Regions from separate parts of the Cellulomonas sp. JZ18 genome, predicted to be linked through region 1. Evidence: riboswitches for the same ligand, from Rfam matches in the RefSeq annotation. Region 1 holds a riboswitch; each other region holds the start of a gene.

Evidence for each region. A riboswitch is a leader RNA that binds a small molecule or an ion and turns the genes downstream of it on or off. The one in region 1 is predicted to bind thiamine pyrophosphate.
Region 2: another riboswitch for thiamine pyrophosphate. It lies ahead of GC089_RS06760 (YkoF family thiamine/hydroxymethylpyrimidine-binding protein); the one in region 1 lies ahead of GC089_RS01420 (MFS transporter).
Region 3: another riboswitch for thiamine pyrophosphate. It lies ahead of GC089_RS16915 (thiamine ABC transporter substrate binding subunit); the one in region 1 lies ahead of GC089_RS01420 (MFS transporter).

Annotation. Positions count from the first base shown of each region.
Region 1 covers NZ_CP045245.1:318,771-320,963, reverse strand. Annotated here, with positions in the region: gene GC089_RS01420 (MFS transporter) at 1-1,146, opposite strand, end outside; TPP riboswitch at 1,135-1,245, opposite strand; gene pheA (prephenate dehydratase) at 1,300-2,193, opposite strand, start outside.
Region 2 covers NZ_CP045245.1:1,481,012-1,483,204, reverse strand. Annotated here, with positions in the region: gene GC089_RS06770 (CHAD domain-containing protein) at 1-473, shown strand, start outside; gene GC089_RS06765 (hypothetical protein) at 537-896, shown strand; TPP riboswitch at 994-1,116, shown strand; gene GC089_RS06760 (YkoF family thiamine/hydroxymethylpyrimidine-binding protein) at 1,252-1,950, shown strand; gene GC089_RS06755 (ECF transporter S component) at 1,947-2,193, shown strand, end outside.
Region 3 covers NZ_CP045245.1:3,748,470-3,750,662, reverse strand. Annotated here, with positions in the region: gene GC089_RS16925 (SulP family inorganic anion transporter) at 1-126, shown strand, start outside; gene GC089_RS16920 (DUF4235 domain-containing protein) at 145-423, opposite strand; TPP riboswitch at 537-657, shown strand; gene GC089_RS16915 (thiamine ABC transporter substrate binding subunit) at 725-1,822, shown strand; gene GC089_RS16910 (iron ABC transporter permease) at 1,839-2,193, shown strand, end outside.

The DNA.
Region 1 (2,193 bases):
CGCGGGCGGGAAGCGCTCGGCCAGGTGCGCGCCGATCGGCCCGTACGCCGAGACGGTGACGACCTGCAGCACGGTGACGAGCGCGACCAGCGCCGGACCCGAGGCCGGCGCGCCGAACGCGGCGAGGTACGTCGCGGGGGCCAGCACGGCCGCGCCGGCACCGAACGCGACGAGGAACCGCCGGCGGCCGACGGGCGTCGACGCGTGCCCGCTCGCGACCATCGCGACCGCCGACACCGCGGTCGCGACGAGCATCGTCAGCGTGACGGCCCGCCCGTCGAGCCCCGCGACGACGTCCAGCTGCGACGTCACCACGGCCACCGCCATGTTCGTGAACAGCCACAGCCCCGTCATGAGCACCAGCAGCCGCCACAGCCGGTGCCGCTCCGCACCGACCAGCACGGACGTCAGCGGACGGGCCGCGGGCGCCGCCGCCGCGCGCTCCGGCGTGTCCCGCACGTGCCGGCGGAAGTGCACGACCGCGACGAACGCCAGCACCGCGCCGACGACGAACGGCACGCGCCACCCCCAGGCGGCGTACCCGTCGCTGCCGAGCGCGCCGAGCAGCACGAGCACCAGGGTGGCGATGGTCGCGTTCGCCGCCGGCGACATCGCCATGACGAGCCCGCTGACGAACCCGCGCCGGCGCGGCGCCGACCACTCGATCGCGAGCGGCACCGCCGAGGTGTACCCGCCGCCGATGAGCACGCCGCTGACGAACCGCAGCGCCACCACCGCGAGGAGCACCACCTCGTGGCTCATCGCCGCGACCGGCAGCGCCGCGATGAGCAGCGTGGTGACCCCGAGACCGAGCATGCTGGCCCGGGCGACGGCGGCCCGGCCGACGCGGTCGGCGAGCGAACCGAGCAGCGCGGCGCCGAGCGGGCGGCCGACCAGCGTCGCGACGAAGACCAGCCCGGCGTACGTGACGACCGCGCGGGTGCCGTAGAGCTCCGCCGCGACCGGCGCGAGCGCGAGGACGGGCAGGAAGATGTCGAACTGGTCGACGTAGTTGCCGAGGACGCCGCCGCGCACGGCCGCGCGGGCGGGGTCGGCGGCCGCCGCGGTGCCCGCGGAGGGCGGGGCGGGCGACGTCGCGGCCTCAGCCGCGGGCTCGGTGGGCAGGACAGGACGCACGTCAGGCATGGCACTCCCTACGCCGGCATGACCCGGACAGGTTCGAACGGTCGACGGCCCGACAGCCGTCCTCTCAGCCCGCTGGTGCGGGCTCCCGTGTGGTGGTGCCGGCGATGCTAGCGGCGGGTCACGGGCGGGCCGCGACCTGTCCACGGCGGGACGTCAGACCGCGCCGCCGGAGCGCAGGCGGGCGAGCCAGGCGCGTGCCTCGACGAAGTCCTCGTCGGCGGTGCCGACGTGCACGGTCGGCGCGACCGCGTCGGCGCGCGGGTACGACCCGAGGAAGCGCACGTACGGGCAGCGCCGGTGCAGGCCCATGATCGCCTCGCCCATCCGCTCGTCCGTGATGTGCCCCTCGGCGTCGATCGAGAACGAGTACCGGCCGAGCGCGTCGCCGATGGGCCGCGACTCGATGCGCGAGAGGTTCACGCCGCGCACCGCGAACTGCTCGAGCATCGCCAGCAGCGCGCCCGCCTCGTTGTCCGGCAGGTGCACGACGAGGCTCGTCTTGTCCGCACCCGTGCGCGCCGGCACCTCGCCGGGGTGCCCGACGACCACGAACCGCGTGAGCGCCGACGGGTTGTCCGCCACGTGCTCCGCCAGCGGCGTCAGCCCGTACGTCGCGACGGCGGACGGCGGCACGAGCGCCGCGTCGAACGGCAGACCCGCGGCGTCACCGGACGCGAGCGCCTCCACCAGCAGCGCCGCGGGCGCCGTGTTGCTCGTCGCGGGCACGTGCACCGACCCCGGCAGGTGCGCCGCGATCCACCGCCGGCACTGCACCCACGCGTGCGGGTGCGCCGAGACGCGGCGCACGTCCGCGAGCGCGGTCCCGGGTGCGGCGACGAGCGTGAACTGCACCGGCACCAGCACCTCGCGCAGCACGACGAGCGGGTCGCCGGTCGCGAGCGCGTCGAGCGTCGCCGTGACGCCGCCCTCCACCGTCGACTCGATCGCCACCACGGCGTAGTCGGCGTCGCCCGCCCGGACGGCGGCGATCGCCGACCCGACGTCGGTCTGCGGCAGGTACTGCGCCGCGTCCGGGGACGCGACCCG
Region 2 (2,193 bases), 1.2 Mb from region 1:
CAGCGCTCGCCTCCCTGGCGGAGGACCTGCCGCCGGGGCCGCGCGCCGACGAACCGGCCGAGCGGCTGCTCCCCCGACGGGCACGCAAGGCGTGGCGCCGCTTCGACGCGGCCGTGGAGCGGGCGACCGCGGTGCCGCCCGGTCCCCGACGGGACGAGGCGCTGCACGCCGCCCGCAAGGACGCCCGCCGTGCCCGGTACGCGGCCGAGGTCGCGGCATCTGCCGTCGGCGCCCCGGCCCGGCGCTCGGCGCGCCGGGCGAAGGCGGTGCAGGCGGCGCTCGGGGACCAGCACGACGCGCGGGTCCGCCAGGCGTCGCTGCGCAGGGTCGCGATGCAGGCCCACCTCGACGGGGAGAACGCGTTCACCTACGGGCGGCTGCACGCCCTGGCGCAGGTCGCGGCCGACGCCGCCGAGCGGGACGGCCTCGTGGCGATCGAGCGGGCGCGCCGCGGGCGGGGCTGGCTCGGCTGAGACGCGTCGCCCGTACCGGCTCCCGGCGCGCCGCGGCGCGGGCCGCTCCGTAGCGTGGACGGCATGACGGAGCGCGCCGAGGTGGACCAGTTCTTCGACGAGTACCGCCGCGGGCTGCTCGCCCGCGACACGGCGGCGGTGGCGGGTCTGTACGCCGTGCCGGCGCTCATCGCGTTCCCGGCGCAGTCGCTGGCGGTCGCGGACCGCTCGCAGACGGAGGCGTTCTTCGCCAGCGCGTGGGAGCAGGACGACGGGGTCGACGACGTCACGTCCGAGGTGCGCGTCGTGGCCGAGACCGGGCACAGCGTGTGGGCCGACGTCACATGGCGCTACGGGGACGAGCGGACGGAGCGGTTCATGTACCAGCTCGTCCAGGACGGCGACGCCTGGCGCATCGCCGTCCTCACGCCGCTGACGTCCTGACGCTGCGGGCGAGGTGCGGCCGGCGGGCACGGGACGCCCCCGCCCGCCGTCCCGGGCACCCTGGTCACGGCGTCGCGGGGCGCGCTAGGGTCGGCGCCACACGCCCCCGGGGAGCGCAGGAGCGCTGAGAGTGCCGGCCGGACGCCCGTCGTCCCACCGGCTGACCCGTGGAACCTGATCTGGTCAGCACCAGCGTAGGGAGCAGGGCTCGTGTCGCGGCGACCCGCGGCGCGCCTCCTCCCGTCGCGCGCCCGCACGGGTGCACGACGGGCGGGCGCGTCCGCGTGCCGGCGGGGCTCGCCACCTCCTCCTGCCCGGTTGCGTCCTCCCCGGGGGCCCGACCCCGGGAGGACCCGTGACCCCGACCACCACCCCCGACGCCGCCACCGACGCCGCGGCCGACACCGGCACCGGCACCGCGAGCAGCGCCCCCGCCGCGCACGACGACCGGCGGACGCGCGCCGCCGCGCTCGGCGTCGGCGCGCGCGTGTCCGTGCACCCGCACCGCGACGACTTCGCGCCCGTGCTCCTCGCGGCGCTGGACGCGCTCGACCGCACGGGCGTCGACGTGGTGACCGACGACGTCTCGACGCTCGTGCGCGGACCCGAGCCGGACGTGCTGCGCACCGTCGTCGCGCTCGTGACCGCCGTCGCGCGCGCCGGCGGGCACGTGGTGGCGCACGTCCACCTGTCCCGCGGCTGCCCCGGCGAGGTCGCGTGCGACCTCGGCGACGACGTCGTGCTCGCCCCGGTCGACCTGCCGCTGCCCGCACCGGTCGGCCTGCCCGCGAGCGCGCACTGGGCGCTGTACCCGCTCGGCGTCGACGGGCACCTGGACGCGGTGCTCGCGGCCGTCGAGGAGGCGGGCACGCGGGTGCGCGTGACGCCCGAGCACTACGTCACCCGGCTGGACGGGGACCTCGCGGACGTGCTGGGCGCCGTGGCGCTCGCGTGGGCCCGCACGGGTGAGCACGTGCGGCACGTGGTGACGCACGTGACCGTCTCGGTGGGCTCGCCGTCCGCCGCCCCGGCGCACGTGGCGGTGACCCGGTGAGCGCGCAGGACGCCGCGCCCGCCGACGTGGACGCGCCGGTCGTCGACGTCCGGGCCCGCCGCGGGCTCACGCTGTCCGAGCTCGTGCTGCTGACCGTCCTCGCGGCCGTCTTCGGGTTCCTCTACTGGGCGCTCGTGCAGGCCTGGGGCGCCCTGCAGCTGGCGATGGGACCGTTCGGCGACCTCGCCCAGCACGTGCTCGTCGGCGGCTGGATGGTCGTCGCCCCGCTCGCGCTGTACATCG
Region 3 (2,193 bases), 610 kb from region 1:
GCGGCGCTCGACGCGATCCGCACCCGCTACGCCGCCCGCGGCACCCAGGTGGAGTTCGTCGGCGTCAACGCGGACAGCAGGGCCCGCCTGGACCGCCTCGCCGGCACCCTGGGCGCCGGCCACTGAGGCGCCGCGGGCCGCGCGTCAGCGGGCGATGAGCTTGGCCGCGCCGCGCGTGGCGAGCACGCGCGAGAGGGCCACCACGGCGCCCGTGATCACCGCGGCCAGCGCCACCTCCGAGAACTTGATGTCCTCGTCCGTCGAGTCCGCGGCCGGCGGCTTGTGCCCCTTCGTCTTCTCCCACGCGGTGTCGACGACCTTGTTCGCGACCCACACGGCGCCGAGCGTCACGCCCATCCCGACGATCTTCGCCACCATCGACTTGTCGTTGTCCGCCACGCGTCCTCCCAGGTCGTGCGTCATGTCCGCTACCAGGGACGACGCTATCGGCGCACGCCGTGCTCCGCAGTCCGGTGCGGGCGCCGACGGCCCCGGACGGGCGTCCGGACCACCCGCGCGACAGGACTAGGATCGGCCGTGAACGACAGGGGAGCGTCGAGCGCCGCACGGGCGCCCGGGCGCTGAGAGTGCGGACCACCGCAGACCCTCGAACCTGATCCGGGTGATACCGGCGTAGGGAGTCGGGCAGCTCTTTCCCCGCCGGTCGTCGTGCCCGCGGGTGCGTCGTCGGCGGGGACCCCTCCGCACGACGACGGAGGACACGATGACCCCCCGCACGACCCGGCGCGCGCTCGCGCTCACGAGCCTGACCGGCGCCGCCGCGCTCGCCCTGACCGCCTGCTCGGCCGTCGGCTCCGGCGGCGGCGCGAGCGACGACGCGACCGGCACCGCCGACGCCGGCACCGTCACGCTCGTGACGCACGAGTCCTTCGCGCTGTCCGAGGGGCTGCTCGAGCAGTTCGAGGAGGAGTCCGGGCTGACCGTCGAGGTCGTGCAGCAGGCGGACGCCGGCGCCCTGGCGAACCAGCTCGTGCTGACCAAGGACGCGCCCCTCGGCGACGTCGTCTACGGCCTCGACAACGCGTTCGCGACGCGTGCGCTCGACGAGGGCGTCGTCGTCCCGGCCGACGTCACGGCCCCGGCGGCGCAGGACGCGGCGCAGTACGCGGTCGAGGGCGACGACGAGGGCGCGCTGACCGCGATCGACTACTCCGACGTCTGCGTCAACGTCGACACCGCCTGGTTCGCCGAGCACGGCGTGCCCGAGCCGACGACGCTCGAGAGCCTGCTCGACCCGGCCTACCGCGACCTGCTCGTCGTGCCCGACCCCGTCACCTCGTCGCCGGGACTGGCGTTCGTCCTCGCCACGATCGGCGCGTTCGGCGAGGACGGCTGGGTCGACTACTGGGCGGGCCTGCGCGACAACGGCCTGAAGGTCGCCGACGGCTGGAGCGAGGCGTACTACACGGACTTCACCGCGGGCGGCGGCGACGGGCCGCGGCCGATCGTGCTGTCGTACGCGTCCTCCCCGCCGGCCACCGTCCCCGAGGGCGGCACCGAGCCGACGACCCGCGCGCTGCTGGACACGTGCTTCCGCCAGGTCGAGTACGCGGGCGTGCTCGCGGGCGCCGACAACCCCGAGGGTGGGGCGCAGCTGATCGACTTCCTGCTCTCCGACGCCGTCCAGGCCGACCTGCCCGGGTCGATGTACGTCTACCCGGTCAGCACCGCCGTCGAGCTGCCGGAGGAGTGGGCCCGCTGGGCGCCGCTCGCGGAGCAGCCGTTCGAGGTCGCCCCGGCGGACGTCGACGCGCACCGCGAGGAGTGGCTGACGACCTGGTCCGACACGGTCGTCGGCTGACCGACCCGGGGACGACATGACGACGACGCTCGAGCGGGCACGCCCCGCCGCACCGGCTTCCGGGCCGCGCGGCGGCGGCGTGCCGCCCGGGCGCGTCCTGTTCTGGGGCGGCGCGGTCGTCGTGCCGCTGGTGTTCCTCGGGGTGTTCTTCGCCTGGCCGGTCGCGGCGATCGTCGGCCGCGGGTTCGTCACCGACGGCGGGCTCGACCTGGGCGGGTTCGCGGACGTGCTGGGGCGGCCGCGCACGTGGCGGATCGTCGGGCAGACGCTCACGCAGGCGACGCTCGGCACGCTCGGGTCGGTGCTGCTCGGGGTCCCCGCCGCGTACCTGCTGCACCGGTGCACGTTCCCCGGGCGCGGTGCGGTGCGGG